One region of the Streptomyces sp. NPDC056144 genome, then DNA from elsewhere that is predicted to be linked to it. Evidence: riboswitches for the same ligand, from Rfam matches in the RefSeq annotation. Region 1 holds a riboswitch; the other holds the start of a gene.
What was found. A riboswitch is a leader RNA that binds a small molecule or an ion and turns the genes downstream of it on or off. The one in region 1 is predicted to bind cobalamin.
Positions count from the first base shown of each region.

Region 2: linked by a shared signal. The riboswitch ahead of ACFC0Z_RS09700 (energy-coupling factor ABC transporter permease) and the one ahead of cobN (cobaltochelatase subunit CobN) in region 1 are both predicted to bind cobalamin.

Region 1 covers NZ_JBHJVF010000006.1:106,579-114,261, reverse strand. Annotated here, with positions in the region: gene ACFC0Z_RS19865 (precorrin-2 C(20)-methyltransferase) at 1-552, opposite strand, end outside; gene ACFC0Z_RS19860 (precorrin-8X methylmutase) at 549-1,202, opposite strand; gene ACFC0Z_RS19855 (cobalamin biosynthesis protein CobG) at 1,207-2,469, opposite strand; cobalamin riboswitch at 2,707-2,843, shown strand; gene cobN (cobaltochelatase subunit CobN) at 2,883-6,518, shown strand; gene abc-f (ribosomal protection-like ABC-F family protein) at 6,515-7,683, opposite strand, start outside.
Region 2 covers NZ_JBHJVF010000002.1:710,108-717,790, reverse strand. Annotated here, with positions in the region: gene ACFC0Z_RS09720 (FAD-dependent oxidoreductase) at 1-91, opposite strand, end outside; gene ACFC0Z_RS09715 (ATP-binding cassette domain-containing protein) at 190-1,074, opposite strand; gene cbiQ (cobalt ECF transporter T component CbiQ) at 1,071-1,820, opposite strand; gene ACFC0Z_RS09705 (energy-coupling factor ABC transporter substrate-binding protein) at 1,827-2,252, opposite strand; gene ACFC0Z_RS09700 (energy-coupling factor ABC transporter permease) at 2,249-2,950, opposite strand; cobalamin riboswitch at 2,979-3,216, opposite strand; gene ACFC0Z_RS09695 (PTS-dependent dihydroxyacetone kinase phosphotransferase subunit DhaM) at 3,280-3,696, opposite strand; gene dhaL (dihydroxyacetone kinase subunit DhaL) at 3,693-4,313, opposite strand; gene dhaK (dihydroxyacetone kinase subunit DhaK) at 4,319-5,311, opposite strand; partial or broken gene ACFC0Z_RS09680 (flavoprotein) at 5,611-5,754, shown strand; gene ACFC0Z_RS09675 (discoidin domain-containing protein) at 6,016-7,254, opposite strand; gene ACFC0Z_RS09670 (ABC transporter ATP-binding protein) at 7,371-7,683, opposite strand, start outside.

The DNA.
Region 1 (7,683 bases):
CGCCGAGTCGGTGCCCGCGAGACGGGCCGTCAGCTCGTCCTCCGGCAGGGTGCCGGGGATGATCGTGAGGACCTCCTCCGCCTCGCACAGCGGCTCGCCGAGCCGCGCGGCGGCGGCGCTCACCGAGGTCACGCCGGGGATGACGGTCGTGTCGTAGCGGTCCGCGAGCCGCTTGTGCATGTGCTGGTACGAGCCGTAGAACAGCGGGTCGCCCTCGGCGAGGACGGCGACCGTGCGGCCCGCGTCGAGGTGGGCGGCGAGCCGGGCCGCGGCCTCCTCGTAGAAGTCGTCGAGGGCGCCCCGGTAGCCGCCGGGGTGGTCGGTGGTCTCGACGGTGAGCGGGTACATGAGCCGCTCCTCGACGTGGTCCTCGCGGAGGTGCTCGGCCGCGATGGAGCGGGCGATCGAGCGGCCGTGGCGGGCCGAGTGGTAGGCGACGACGTCGGCCTCGGCGATGGCCTTCACGGCCGCCACCGTCATGAGGTTGGGGTCGCCGGGGCCGAGCCCGACCCCGTACAGCTTGCCCTTCGGGGTGCTCATCGCGGTGCTCATGCCTGTATCTCCGCTTCGTGCGCGAGCGCGTTGAGGGCGGCGGCCGTCATGGCGCTGCCGCCGCGCCGGCCCCGTACGACGAGGTATTCGAGGCCGAGGTCGTTCTCGGCGAGGGCGTCCTTGGACTCGGCGGCGCCGATGAACCCGACGGGTATGCCGAGGACGGCGGCCGGCTTGCCCGCGCCCTTCGCGATCATCTCCAGGAGGTGGAAGAGCGCGGTGGGCGCGTTGCCGATGGCGACGACGGAGCCTTCGAGGCGGTCGCGCCAGAGTTCGAGCGCGGCGGCCGAGCGGGTGGTGCCGAGCTCGGCGGCGAGGGCCGGGACGGCCGGGTCGGAGAGCGCGCAGAGCACCTCGTTGTCGGCGGGCAGCCGCTTGCGGGTGACGCCACTGGCGACCATCTGGGCGTCGCAGAGGATCGGCGCACCGGCCTGGAGGGCGGCACGGGCGTCCGCCACGACCCGCGGCGAGTAGGCGATATCGCTGACGAGGTCGGTCATGCCGCAGGCGTGGATCATCCGGACCGCCACCTGGGCGACGTCGGCGGGCAGGCCGTCGAGGTCCGCCTCGGCGCGGATCGTGGCAAAGGACCGGCGGTAGATCTCCGTCCCGTCCTTCTCGTAGTCGAACATCCTGGTGTTCTCGCTCATCTCGTCAGCGGATGGTGGTCGTGCGGGCCGTGGTGACCGCTTCGTGCAGGGCTGTACGGGGGGTGGCGGCGCCGTCCACCAGGTAGGCGCCGTCGGCGGTGGCGACGACGTCGACCCAGGCGCCGTGCGGGTGGCCGCAGCGGCGCTCGCAGCCGGAGTAGTGGACGGGGAGGGCCCTTCCGGGGAGGCCGCGTGCGGGGAGGCCGCCGGCCGGCCCCGGGGTCGCGTCGGCGCGGACGTCCGCGAGGGACTTGGCGCAGCCGGGGCGGCCGGTGCACGCGGTGACGTCCACCCAGGGGGAGCCGGGGTCGGTGATCAGGCCGTGGGCGGCCAGGTCCTCGTTTCCCGTGGCGCCCACGACCACCGCGCCGCGCCACGGCGTCAGCCGGATCTCCTCGGCGGGCAGCAGCGCCCGCAGCTGGGCGGCGGTGAGGCGGCCGAGGGGCGCGAGGACGTAGCGGGAGGCGGGGCCGAGCGGGCCGGGGGAGGGCGGGGCGCCGTGGAGCAGGATCGATGCGGCCGCCGGTACGGGCTCCGCCGCGATCCCGGCCCCCGCGAGGGCGCCGGCCAGGTCGGGGGCGTACCCCTCGGGGAGTTCGCCGACCCGCCAGGCGCCGGTCCCGGCCGCGCGGGCCGCGTCGAGGAAGGCCCCGGCGGCGGCGAGCGCGGCGCGGGGGGCGTCGGCCCCGGCGACGCGGAACGCCCGCCCGCCGACGTACAGACGGGCCGCGCCGCCGTCCACTGCGACCAAGGTCACATCCCCGCCGAGCCCCGCCACGTCCCCGCGGCCGTCGTCGAGGACGAAGAGGAAACGGCCGGAAAGCGCCGCCGCCCAGGGCGCGGCGCAGAGGAGGGCGTCGAGCTCGCGGGCCCACAACTGGACCTCGGGGCCGCCGAGTCCGTCGAGACCGGCGGCGGGGGAGACGACGATGTTGCGGACGCGCTCGTGCGTGGAGGAGGGCAGCAGGCCGGCCTCCGCGAGCAGCGCCGCGAGCTCCGTCCCGCAGTCGTCCGCGAGGCCCCGGAGCTCCGCGTTGCCCCGGGAGGTGATGCTCACCGAGCCGTCGCCCAGGGTCTCCGCCGCGTGCGCCAGGGCCTCGGCCTGACGTGCGGTCAGTCGGCCTGCGGGGAGCCGGAGTCGGGCCAGTCTCCCGTCGTCGGCGGCGTGCAGGCGCAGCGCTCCGGGGCAGGCGTCGCCACGGTCCCTTGTGCGGGGTTCGTCCCGTTCGGGCGTCGGGGGTGGGGTGGGCGGCATGGCGGCGAGCATACCCACGGGGATCGGGCCCCTCACCGGTCGCGATCCGGCCGATCCGTGCCCGCTGCCCGCGGGTGGCCCGGGTGCGATCCGTGTACGGGTCCCCGTGTGCGGCCCGCGTCCGGTCCGGGTGCGGCCCGCGTCCGGTCCGGGTGCGGTCCGCGTGCGGTCCGCGTGCGGTCCGCGTGCGGTCACGAGTGTGATCCGGTCGATCCCCCGGCTCTCTTCGGCCCGCCCCCGCCACGATCTAGGATGCAGATCGGCATGGGGTCCCAGGACCCCGGGGAGGAAGCCCGGTGAGAATCCGGCGCGGTCCCGCCACTGTGAGCCCGTTCCGGACCGCCCGGCACGGGTGAGTCAGGAACTCCCGCCGTCCACACGACCACCCGGGGCGCGGACAACCCCGAGGAAGGGCCTGCGTCGCCATGCTCCTGCTGCTGTCGCACTCCGACACCGACCTGCTCAGCGCCCGCGCGGCGAACACGGCCGCGACGGAGGCCGAAGGGGACGGTCTCGCGTACCGCTTCGCCAACCCCTCCCGAGTCCCGCTCGCCGACCTCCCCGGCCTCCTCGACGGCGTCGAGCTCGTCGTCGTCCGCCTCCTCGGCGGCCTGCGCTCCTGGCAGGAGGGGCTGGACGCGATCCACGCCGCCGGAAAGCCGGTCGTCGTGCTCAGCGGCGAACAGGCCCCCGACGCCCAGCTGATGGAGGCCTCGACGGTTCCCGTCGGCGTCGCGACCGAGGCGCACGCCTACCTCGCGCACGGCGGCCCCGCGAACCTGACGCAGCTGGCCCGCTTCCTCTCCGACACCGTGCTCCTCACCGGTCACGGCTTCGAGGCCCCGGCCGCCGCCCCCACCTGGGGCCCCCTGGAGCGCACCCCCCGTGCCACCGACGGCCCGACGGTCGCCGTGCTCTACTACCGCGCCCACCACATGAGCGGGAACACCGCCTTCGTCGGCGCCCTCTGCGACGCGATCGAGGACGCCGGGGCCCAGGCCCTCCCGCTGTACGTGGCCTCGCTGCGCGCCCCCGAGGAGGAGCTCGTCGAGACGCTCCGCGGGGCGGACGCGATCGTCACGACCGTCCTCGCCGCCGGTGGCACCAAGCCCGCCGAGGCGCAGGCCGGCGGCGACGAGGAGGCCTGGGACGCGGGCGCGCTCGCCGCGCTCGACGTGCCGATCCTCCAGGCCCTGTGCCTGACCGGCTCGCGTTCGGCGTGGGAGGAGAACGACGAGGGCCTCTCGCCGCTCGACGCCGCCAGCCAGGTCGCCGTGCCCGAGTTCGACGGCCGCCTCATCACCGTCCCGTTCTCCTTCAAGGAGATCGACGCCGACGGCCTGCCCGCGTACGTCGCCGACGCCGAGCGCGCGGCCCGCGTCGCCGGGATCGCCGTCCGGCACGCCCGGCTCCGCCACATCCCGAACGCCGAGAAGAAGCTCGCGCTCGTCCTCTCCGCGTACCCCACCAAGCACTCCCGCATCGGCAACGCCGTCGGTCTCGACACCCCCGCCTCCGCCGTCGCCCTGCTGCGCCGACTCATCGCCGAGGGGTACGACTTCGGGCCCGAGGCCGACCTCCCGGGGCTGGTCTCCGGCGACGGCGACGAGCTGATCTACGCCCTCATCGAGGCGGGTGGCCACGACCAGGACTGGCTGACCGAGGAGCAGCTCGCGAGGAACCCGGTCCGCATCCCGGCCGCCGACTACAAGCGCTGGTACGCGACGCTTCCGGCCGAGCTGCGCGAGCAGGTCGAGGAGCACTGGGGTCCGGCGCCGGGCGAGATGTTCCTCGACCGGTCCCGCAACCCGGAGGGCGACATCGTCCTCGCGGCGCTGCGGCGCGGGAACCTGCTGATCCTCATCCAGCCGCCGCGCGGCTTCGGCGAGAACCCGATCGCGATCTACCACGACCCCGATCTCCCGCCGTCCCACCACTACCTGGCCGCCTACCGCTGGATCGCCGCCCGCGAGGACGACGGCGGCTTCGGCGCCGACGCCATGGTCCACCTCGGCAAGCACGGCAACCTGGAGTGGCTGCCGGGCAAGAACGCCGGTCTGTCCGCCGCCTGCGGCCCGGACGCGGCGCTCGGCGACATCCCGCTGATCTACCCGTTCCTCGTCAACGACCCGGGCGAGGGCACGCAGGCCAAGCGGCGCGTGCACGCCACCCTGGTCGACCACCTCGTGCCGCCGATGGCCCGCGCCGACTCGTACGGCGACATCGCGCGCCTGGAGCAGCTGCTCGACGAGTACGCGCAGATCTCCTCCATGGACCCGTCGAAGCTGCCCGCGATCCGCGCGCAGATCTGGACGCTGATCCAGGCGGCGAAGCTCGACCACGACCTGGGCATGGAGGACCGCCCGGAGGACGACGGCTTCGACGACTTCCTGCTGCACGTCGACGGCTGGCTGTGCGAGGTCAAGGACGCGCAGATCCGCGACGGTCTGCACGTCCTCGGCGGGGCGCCGGAGGGCGAGGCCCGGGTCAACCTGGTCCTCTCCATCCTCCGCGCCCGCCAGATCTGGGGCGGCACGCAGGCGCTGCCCGGCCTGCGCGAGGCGCTCGGCCTCGACGAGTCCGCGCCCACCCGCACCGACGCCGACGCCGTCGAGGCGCAGGCCCGCGCGCTCGTCGAGGCGATGGAGGCGGCCGGCTGGACGGAGGAGGCGGTCGCGACCGTCGCCGAGGCGTACGGCTCCGAGGTCCGCGACGTCCTGTACTTCGCGGTCCGCCAGGTCGTCCCGCGGCTCGCCGCGACGACGGACGAGCTGACGCACGCGGTGCACGCCCTGAACGGCGGCTTCGTCCCGGCCGGCCCCTCGGGCTCGCCGCTGCGCGGCCTCGTCAACGTCCTGCCGACCGGCCGGAACTTCTACTCGGTCGACCCGAAGGCCGTCCCGTCCCGCCTCGCGTGGGAGACGGGCCAGGCGCTCGCGGACTCGCTCCTCACCCGCTACCGCACCGACAACGGCGAGTGGCCGACCTCCGTCGGTCTCTCCCTGTGGGGGACGAGCGCGATGCGCACGGCCGGCGACGACGTCGCCGAGGCGCTCGCCCTGCTCGGTGTCCGCCCGCTGTGGGACGACGCCTCGCGCCGTGTGAACGGCCTGGAGCCGATCCCGCTCGCCGAGCTCGGCCGCCCGCGCGTCGACGTGACGCTCCGCATCTCGGGCTTCTTCCGCGACGCGTTCCCGCACGTCATCGGCCTCCTCGACGACGCCGTCCGGCTCGTCGCGGGGCTTGAGGACGAGTCCGCCGAGGACAACTACGTCCGGGCGCACGCGCAGGCCGACCTCGCCGAGCACGGCGACGAGCGCCGCGCCACGACCCGCATCTTCGGCTCGCGGCCCGGCACGTACGGCGCGGGCATCCTCCAGCTCATCGACTCCCGCGACTGGCGCACCGACGCGGACCTGGCCGAGGTGTACACGGTCTGGGGCGGGTACGCGTACGGCCGCGGGCTCGAAGGCCGCCCGGCGCGCGCCGAGATGGAGACCGCGTACAAGCGGATCGCGGTGGCCGCGAAGAACACGGACACGCGTGAGCACGACATCGCGGACTCGGACGACTACTTCCAGTACCACGGCGGCATGGTCGCGACCGTCCGCGCGCTGAAGGGCACCGCCCCCGAGGCGTACATCGGCGACTCGACCCGCCCCGAGACCGTCCGCACCCGCACGCTTGTCGAGGAGACCTCCCGGGTCTTCCGCGCCCGCGTGGTCAACCCGCGCTGGATCGAGGCGATGCGCCGCCACGGCTACAAGGGCGCGTTCGAGCTCGCGGCGACCGTCGACTACCTCTTCGGCTACGACGCCACGACCGGTGTCGTCGCCGACTGGATGTACGACAAGCTCACCCAGGAGTACGTGCTCGACGCCGAGAACCAGGCCTTCCTGAAGGAGGCCAACCCCTGGGCCCTGCACGGCATCGCGGAGCGCCTCCTCGAAGCCGAGTCCCGCGGCATGTGGGAGAAGCCGGACCCGGAGACCCTGGCCGCCCTGCGCCAGGTGTTCCTGGAGACGGAGGGCGACCTCGAAGGCCCGGAGGACGAGGACTAGCCCGCCTCCTGGGCCGTCATCTGAGCGGAGACCGGGGCCAGCTCCAGGCGGCGGCCCCGGAACCCTTCCCTCAGCCGCCGGTCGTGGCTGACCACGACCAGCGTGCCCCGGTACTCGGCGAGCGCCGCCTCGATCTCCTCCACCAGGCCGGGGGAGAGGTGGTTGGTCGGCTCGTCGAGGAGGAGCAGGTCGGCGGGTGAGGTCACGAGCAGGGCCAGTTCCAGTTTCCGGCGCTGGCCCGTCGAGAGGAGACGGACCGGGGTCGCGAGATCCCGGGCGGCGAAGAGCCCGAGGGCGAGCAGCTCGTCCTCCCGGCCCTCGCCGAACGCCTCGCTCACCGTACGGGGGTCGGTGGGCGGGGCCGTCTCCTGTCGGAGCGTCCCGACGCGGGTGGTGAACGCCCCTCCCGTCCGCACCGTGCCCGCGTCCGGCGTGAGCTCTCCGGCGAGCACCTTCAGGAGCGTCGTCTTCCCGGCGCCGTTGGGCCCGGTGACGAGAAGCCGCTCGCCCGGCTCCAGACGGAGGGCGTCGAGCCGCAGCCTGCCGTCCACGCGCAGGCCCGTCACGTCGACGGCCGCGCCCTCGCCCACGAGCTCCGCGCGGAACCGCAGCGGGTCCGGCGGCGCGGGTACGGGCCGTGCCGACAGCCGGGCGAGCTTCTCCCGGGCCGCCCTGATCCTGCTCATGGCGCCGTGCGCCCGGGACCGGGCCCGGAAGGCGCCCGCGCCGCTGAACGCGGCGGGTGCCTTGCGCGGGATCGCCGAGAACCGGTCGATGTGCGTGTCCGCGAGGGCCCGGTACCGGGCGGTCTCCTCCTTCCACTCCTCGTACTCCCGCTGCCTGCGCGCCCGTTCGGCCGCGCGTCCGGCGAGGTAGCCGCCGTACCCGTCGCCGTACCGGCGGACGGTGTGCCGGTCCTCGTCGACCTCGACGACCGCGGTGGTGACCCGGTCCAGGAAGACCCGGTCGTGGGAGACGGCGACGACCGTTCCCCGGTGGGTGCGGAGCCGCTCCTCCAGCCATTCCACGGCCTCGTCGTCGAGGTCGTTCGTCGGCTCGTCGAGGAGCAGCAGCTCGGGTTCGGCGGCGAGGACGGCGGCGAGCGCGAGCCGGGACCGCTGCCCGCCGGAGAGCGTCCCGAGGAGCCGGCCCCGGTCGAGCGGCC
Region 2 (7,683 bases), on a different contig from region 1:
CGTGCATCGAACCCATGATCACCCGGTTGGGGAGGGTGGTGAACCCGAGGTCGAGCGGGCTCAGCAGGTGGGGGTACGGGGTCGCGGTCATGTGGGGGCGCCTCCTCGCGCGGGATCGGTCGAGGCCAGTCTCCGGCGCCCCCGCCCCCTTCTGCAACTAGTTGCAGAAGATTCGGGACGTGATGTCTACTACTCAGTAGCAAAGGACGGGGCGACCCCTTCCGTGGTCTCCAGCCAGGCATCCAGCTCCTCCGGAGTCCGGGGCACGGCCTCCCCGGGCGCGAGCAGCCCCCGCGCGCGCAGCAGCCGCGCCACCGACGCCCCCCACGGCCTCCGCAGCCGCGCCGCGTCGAGCAGGGCGTGGTCCGCGAGCAGCTCGGCCACCGGCCCCGTCCGCAGCCCGGCGGGGGAGAGCACGGCGGCCTCGTCCGCCCAGCGCAGCGCGAGATCCACGTCGTGCGTGGCCATCACCACCGTCGTCCCGGCCGCGCGCAGCCGCGCCAGCGCGTCGAGCATCCGCTCCTGCCCGTGCGGGTCGAGCCCCGCCGTCGGCTCGTCCATGATCAGCACCCGGGGGCGCATCGCCACCGCGCCCGCGATGGCGGCGCGCTTGCGCTGCCCGTACGAGAGCAGGTGCGTCGGCCGGTCCTCCAGGGCCGTGATGTCCAGCGCCTCCAGGGCCTCGCGCACCCGGAGCCGTACCTCCTCCTCCGGCAGACCGAGGTTCATCGGCCCGAACGACACGTCCTGCCCGACCGAGGCCGCGAACAGCTGGTCGTCCGGGTCCTGCACCACGAGCTGCACGGTCGTCCGCAGCCGGGTGAGTCCCTTCCGGTCGTACGCGACGGGCGCCCCGTCGAGCAGCAGCGCGCCGCTCCCGCAGCGGAGCCCGCCGCTGAGCAGCCGCAGGAGTGTCGTCTTCCCGCTGCCGTTGCGGCCGAGGAGCGCGATGGCCCGGCCCTCCGGCACCGCGAAGTCCACACCCGACAGGACCGCGGGCCCGTCCTCGTACGCGAAACCCGCCCCCACCAGCTCCACGACGGGGGCCGACGGGCGGGAAGGGGTGCTGCTCACGGAAGGAACCTTTCGAGTACGAGGGTGAGGGCGACGAGCCCCGCCAGGAGCGCGCCCGTCGCCGTCAGGAACCGGCGCGACACCGCGGCGGCGGGCACCAGGACCCGCAGCGTCCCGTCGTAACCGCGCCCGGCTAGGCCGGACTGCATCCGCTGCGCCCGGTCGAAGGCGCGGACGAACGTGGTGGCCCCGAGCCCGGCAAGGGAGCGCCAGGTCGCCGCGCGGGTGGTGTGCCCGAGGCGGGCCGCCTGCGCCTGCCGGATCTTGGTGAGCGAGTCGAGCAGCAGGAAGATGATCCGGTACATCACCAGCGCCACGTCCACCACCGGCGCCGGCACGCCCGCACGGACGAGCCGGGGCAGCACGTCCGAGACGGGCGTGGTGAACGCGAAGAGCAGCACGCCGAGCGAGGCGGACGCGGTACGGAGCAGCAGCTCGACCGCGTGACCGGGCCCGCCCGGCGCGAGCGCGACGAACCCGCGCGCCCCGCCGACCTCGAAGAGCAGCGGGACGGCCCCCGTGACGCAGAAGCCGAGCGGGACCCGGAAGGCCCGCCACAGCTGACGGCCCGGCACGGCGGCGGGCCCGAGGAGGACGGCGAGGGTGGCCGCCGCCACGAGCACGGCGCCGGGCCACGGTGGCAGGCAGACCGCGCACAGGGTCAGACCGAAGCCGAGCAGGGCCTTCTCGGCGGGATGCCTGCGCCGCCAGCGGCTGCTGTGCGCCGCCGCGTCGATGGGGAGCATGGGCGGCTACGCGTCCTTGCCCGAAGCGTCGGCCGTCGCGGCGGCGCCGACGGCTCCTGCGGCTCCTGCGGTTCCTACGGCTCCTACGGGAACCGGAGGGGTCAGCTCCGCCCGCGCCCGGGCCTCGCCCTGCCGCCGTCCGCGCCGCACGCCGAAGTAGTACGCGAGGACACCGGCGCCCAGGGCCGCCTGGAGGGAGAAGAGCGCCGACTCGATCTCCCCGGACGGCGGCTCGTACAGGGGGCTGAACCAGGGCTCGTACTCCGGCTGGAGCTCCGTGATCGCGGTCTCCGCCTCGGCGTCCGCGCCGGTGAACGGCTCCTCCTTGTGGTCGCCCAGACCGAGCGCGAGCGGGAGGACCGCCAGCGCGACGACGACGAACAGGAGCAGCAGGTTGATCTTCGTGCTCTTGCTGACACGCGGGGTGCTCATCGCGCGGTCACCTCCTCGGCGGGGCGCGCCGAAGCGGTCCGGGACAGGACGCCCAGACGGATCAGGTCGCCCTTGCTGGACTGCGTGAGCAGCCGCATCACGAGGACCGTCAGGAGGCCCTCGCTGACGGCCAGGGGGATCTGCGTGACGGCGAAGATGGAACCGAACTTGGCGAGCGCGCCCAGGACGCCGCTGCCCTGGTCGGGGAAGGCCAGCGCGAGCTGGACGCTGGTGACGCAGTACGTCGACAGGTCGGCGACGAACGCGCCGAGGAAGACGGCGACCATCAGCGGCGCGCCGAACCGGCGGGCCAGGAGGTAGGTCCCGTACCCCGCCCACGGCCCGACGATCGCCATGGAGAAGACGTTCGCGCCGAGCGTGGTGAGCCCGCCGTGAGCGAGCAGCAGGGCCTGGAAGAGGAGCGTGATCGTCCCCAGGACCGCCATGATCGGCGGCCGGAACAGGATCGCGCCCAGGCCCGTACCGGTCGGATGGGAGCAACTGCCCGTCACCGAGGGCAGCTTGAGCGCCGACAGGACGAAGGTGAAGGCCCCGGACGCGCCGAGGAGCAGGGTGGACTCGGGGTTCGCGCGCACCTCGCGGGTGAGGGCGCGGGCCCCGTGGACGACGAACGGGGCCGCCGCGACGCCCCAGGCGGCGGCGTGGACGGGGGGTAGATACCCCTCGGCTATATGCATGGTTGGGAGACCCTCTCCAGCACCTCGTGGATGGACAACGCACCCCGGCCGGTCTCCTGGCTGACGGTCATACGTCCCGACTCCGCCTTCCCACACCGAGGCGGTCACCCGCTACGGTCCAGTGGCTTGCCCGGGAGGGACCTCCCCCCGGGTGTGGAGCCGGAACTCCCGATCACAGTGGCGAGGGCCGCACCGGTACCGCACCGGTTTCCCGTACACCAAGGCCCTGCGACACTAGTGTGTTGACCTGCCCGATCACAACACGGTCGCCACCGGGCGCGGCCCCTCGGTCACTCCCCGCACTCACGGCGGGCCCTCCGCGGCCCCGCTCATCCCTTCCGGTAGACGTACGCCTCCGAGGCCGCCGCGGCCACCGCGTCGAGGTCCCCGCCGGCGCTGGCCGTCACCAGCGCGGCGACCGCGCCCTCGACGAAGGGCGCGTCCACCAGGCGGGCGCCCTCGGGCAGTTCGTCGCCCTCGGCGAGGAGCGCCTTCACGGTGAGGACCGCGCTGCCGAGGTCGACGAGGATCGCCACCCCGGCCCCGCCGTCGACCGCCTCCGCCGCCGCCGTGACGAGCCCGGCGCTGGTCCCGAGGCCGCCGTCGGGGAGTCCGCCGGCCGGCCGGATCGGGGCGGTGTCGCCGCCGCCCGCGAGGCCGCGGGCGAGGTCGGCGACCGAGGCGGCGACGGCCGCGCTGTGCGAGACGAGCACGATGCCCACCCGCGCCGACGCCCCCGCGGTCACGAGAGACCCCCCGTCCGGGCGGTGTCGGCCAGTACGGCGAGGAGCAGCGCCGACGAGGCGGCCCCGGGATCCTCGTGCCCGACCGACCGCTCGCCGAGGTAACTGGCCCGGCCCTTGCGCGCCTGGAGGGGTACGGTCCCGAGGGCGCCCGCCTCGGCGGCCGTACGCCCGTCCTCGAAGGAGGTCCGCAGCCCCTCGACGCCCGGAACGAGCGCGTCCAGCATGGTCTTGTCCCCCACCCGTGCCCCGCCGAGCTGCCCCACGGCGGCGACCCCGGTGTCGAGGGCCTCCGCGAGCCGCTCCCGGCTGACGGCCGTGTCCTCGCCGAGGGCCTTGCCGGCCCGCCGCAGCAGCGTCCCGTACAGCGGCCCCGAGGCCCCGCCCACGGTCGAGATCAGCTCCCGCCCGGCGGCGACGAGCACCGCCCCCGGCGTCGCGGGCGGCTCCTTGGCGAGCGTCTCGGCCACGGCGGCGAAGCCGCGCCTGAGGTTGGCACCGTGGTCCGCGTCGCCGATGGCGGAGTCGAGCTCGGTGAGCCGATCGGCCTCGCGGGAGACGACCGCGGCGGCCTCCGTCAGCCACCGCACGACGAACCCGGCGTCGATGTCCCGCGTCATCCCGCTCACCGCCCCCACCGCAGCGCGGCCGTCCGCACCGGCGCGTCCCAGAGCCGCAGCAACTCCTCGTCGACCTCGCAGAGGGTGACGGAACAGCCGGCCATGTCGAGGGAGGTCACGTAGTTCCCGACGAGGGTCCGGGCGACCGGAACACCCCGCTCGCCGAGGACCCGCTGCACCTCCGCGTTGAACCCGTACAGTTCGAGCAGCGGCGTACCGCCCATCCCGTTGACGAGGACGAGCACGGGCGCGGTCGGCCGCAGGTCCTCGACGACGACGTCCACGGCGTAGTCCGCGATCTCCCGCGAGGTCATCATCGCCCGCCGCTCACGCCCGGGCTCTCCGTGGATGCCGATGCCCAACTCCAGCTCACCGGCCGGGAGATCGAAGGTCGGACTCCCCTTGGCGGGCGTGGTGCACGCGCTCAGCGCGACCCCGAAGGACCGGCACCGCTCGTTCACCCGCCGGGCCACGGCCTCGACCCGCTCCAGCGGCGCGCCCTCCTCGGCGGCGGCGCCCGCGATCTTCTCCACGAACAGGGTGCCGCCGGTCCCGCGCCGCCCCGCCGTGTACAGACTGTCCGTCACGGCCGCGTCGTCGTCGACGAGCACCTTCGCGACCCGCACGCCCTCGTCCTCGGCGAGCTCGGCGGCCATCTCGAAGTTGAGGACGTCACCGGTGTAGTTCTTGACGACGAACAACACCCCGGCCCCACTGTCGACGGCCGCCGCGGCCCGCACCATCTGATCCGGCACGGGCGACGTGAAAACCTCCCCGGCACAAGCGGCGGCCAGCATCCCCGGCCCCACGAACCCCGCGTGCAACGGCTCGTGCCCGGACCCGCCCCCGGACACCAACGCCACCTTCCCCTCCACGGGCGCGTCCCGCCGCACGACGATCCGCCGCTCGACGTCCACGGTCAGCTCGGGATGCGCGGCGGCCATCCCGCGCAGCGCGTCGGTGACCACGGTCTCGGGGACGTTGATCAGTTGCTTCACCGGTACCTCCTGGAGCCATCATGAAGGTGCGTCACGACACGATTCTCGACGCAAAGCCCCCCTCGCGCACCGGAGCGCTTCCTCGGTCGGCTTCACCAGCTCTCCCTCACAGCGTGCGCGAACGGTGCACCATCGACCGGACCGTACGGAGGGAGACGGCGTCGCACACGAGTACGCAGGGGTGCGTGACGTCGACCCGCAGCTCGCCCCGTCGGCAGGACCGTGCGAGAGGTGGTTCATGCCAGTGGGCGCGGGTTCCGGCCGGACACGTCGAGACATGACGGTGACCGACGTGACTTCTGTTCACCGCCGCGCAGGAGCAGGGCTGGGGCGTCGGCGTCATCGCCACACCCCAGGGCCTCGGCTTCCTCGATGCCGAGGCGATCGAGGCCCGGACCGGGTACCCGATCCGCTCGGGGTCGTACGAGCCGCACCGGCCGAAGGCGGGCGGGGGAGCGGGCGATGGGGTGGTCCCGTACGAGCTGGGGAGCGATCCGCTCGGCGGTCTCCAGCTCGACGAGGGCCTTGTCGCGGTCGCCGTCCCACAGCCAGGCCCACGACAACGCCCTGATGGAGAGCGCGATCGGCCTGTTCAAGACCGAGCTGATCAAACCCCGACGGCCGTGGAAGAGGCGTGCGCGAGCTCGCCGGCGCTATTCGGGTCTGGGTAGGCCTCCAGCGGGTGCCGACTCTGCCGACGCGACTCAGGAGGCCGCGGTGCCGTACACCTCGAAGTTCCACAGCGAATAGCCGTACGACGTTCCCCGGACCGTGCCGTGGAGGCGGACGTAGCGGCCGGTCGCGGTCAGGCTGCTGACGCGTTCCACGCCGCCCGCCCCGGTCGTGGTCGAGTAGGCCGTGGTCCAGGTGGATCCGTCGTCCGAGACCTGAATCTGGTACGAACTCCCGTAAGCCGTCTCCCATACGAGGCGCACGCCGCTGACGTGGTACGAGGCACCCAGGTCGACGGTGAGCCACTGCGGATCGGCATAGGTGCTGCCCCAGCGGGTGGTGGGGTCGCCGTCGACGGCCTTGGCGGCGTCGCGGCCGGTGACGTTGACGCTGGAGGCGGTCGCCGCCGCTCCGAGGGCCAGGTCGGTGCGAGGGTCGGCGAGGTCGTCGAGGAAGGCCCGGGTGGCGGCGAGCCAGCCGGCCGTCGGGGCCGCGGCCTGGCAGGCGTTGTTGCAGGTCTCGCTGATGGGCCAGCCGCCCCACACCACGGCACCGGGCAGTCCCAGTCCCCTGATCGTGGCGAGCTGCACGGACCACTGGGCCGCGGGGACGAAGGTGTAGTCCAGGGAGGACGGTGATGAACCGCCGTGGTACTGCGGCCAGATGTACGGCAGCAGCGGTACGGCCGGGTCAACGGCCTTGGCCTTGGCGCTGTTGGCGGTGAGGGTGGAGTTCCAGGAGGTCTCGTTGGTGGAGTAGGTGTAGAGCGAGGGGAAGAAGGCGGTGTTCGGGTCTGCGGCGATCAGTTTCCGGTAGTAGGGGTAGTTCGCGCTGGTGGTGTTGCCGAGCAGTCCGTACCAGCCGATGACCTGCCCGGGCGCGACTTCCCGGGCCCAGGTCTGGAGTTGCAGCAGGCGCGCGTAGTGGTCGGCCGCGGTGGTGGTGGAGTTGAGGTAGAGGGTTTCGCAGTCGAGGACGAGCGGCCCGCCGGTGTTGCGGTTGTAGGACTGGACAATGGTCTTCCACTCGTTCTCGCCGGGCAGGCCGCCGTTCGCGACGAGAGGGGTGCAGACGCGGTTCGGGACGAAACCGGAGACGACGGAGGTGCCGCCGATGGTGGTTGACGCGTAGTTGGTGTTGTCGTAGAGGGTGAAGCCGGTGGCGGCCTGGGCGGGTGCGGGCAGGGCGAGTGCGGCGATCGCGAGGACGGCCGTGAGCAGGGTGCGGACGAGGGCGTGCAGAGGGACGGCACGCGGAACGGTGAAAGGCACGGTCTCTCTCTTTCTCCTGTGAGGTCGTGACGGCAGGTGCGACAGGATGCGACGGGGCATGGCGAGGCCGGCGGAGGGTGCCGGGGCTGTGCGCGAGATGACCGGTGGGGCCGGCTTCAGGCCGCGTGGACGCCGAGAACGGCCAGGAGTTCGTCACGCGTGGCGGCGAACTCGGGATGGGCTTGACGCTCGGAGGCGCCGAAGCGGTCGGCGAGGTCCAGGTCGGTGGCGAAGCGGCCGTCGTCGAGGACCAGAACGCGGTCGGCGAGCACGATCGCCTCGTCCACGTCATGGGTCACCAGCAGAACGGCGGGGCGGTGGCGGTCGCAAAGGTCCCGCAGGAGTGCGTGCATGCGGATGCGGGTGAGCGCGTCCAGGGCGCCGAACGGTTCGTCGAGCAGGAGAAGTCCGGGAGCACCTACCAGCGCA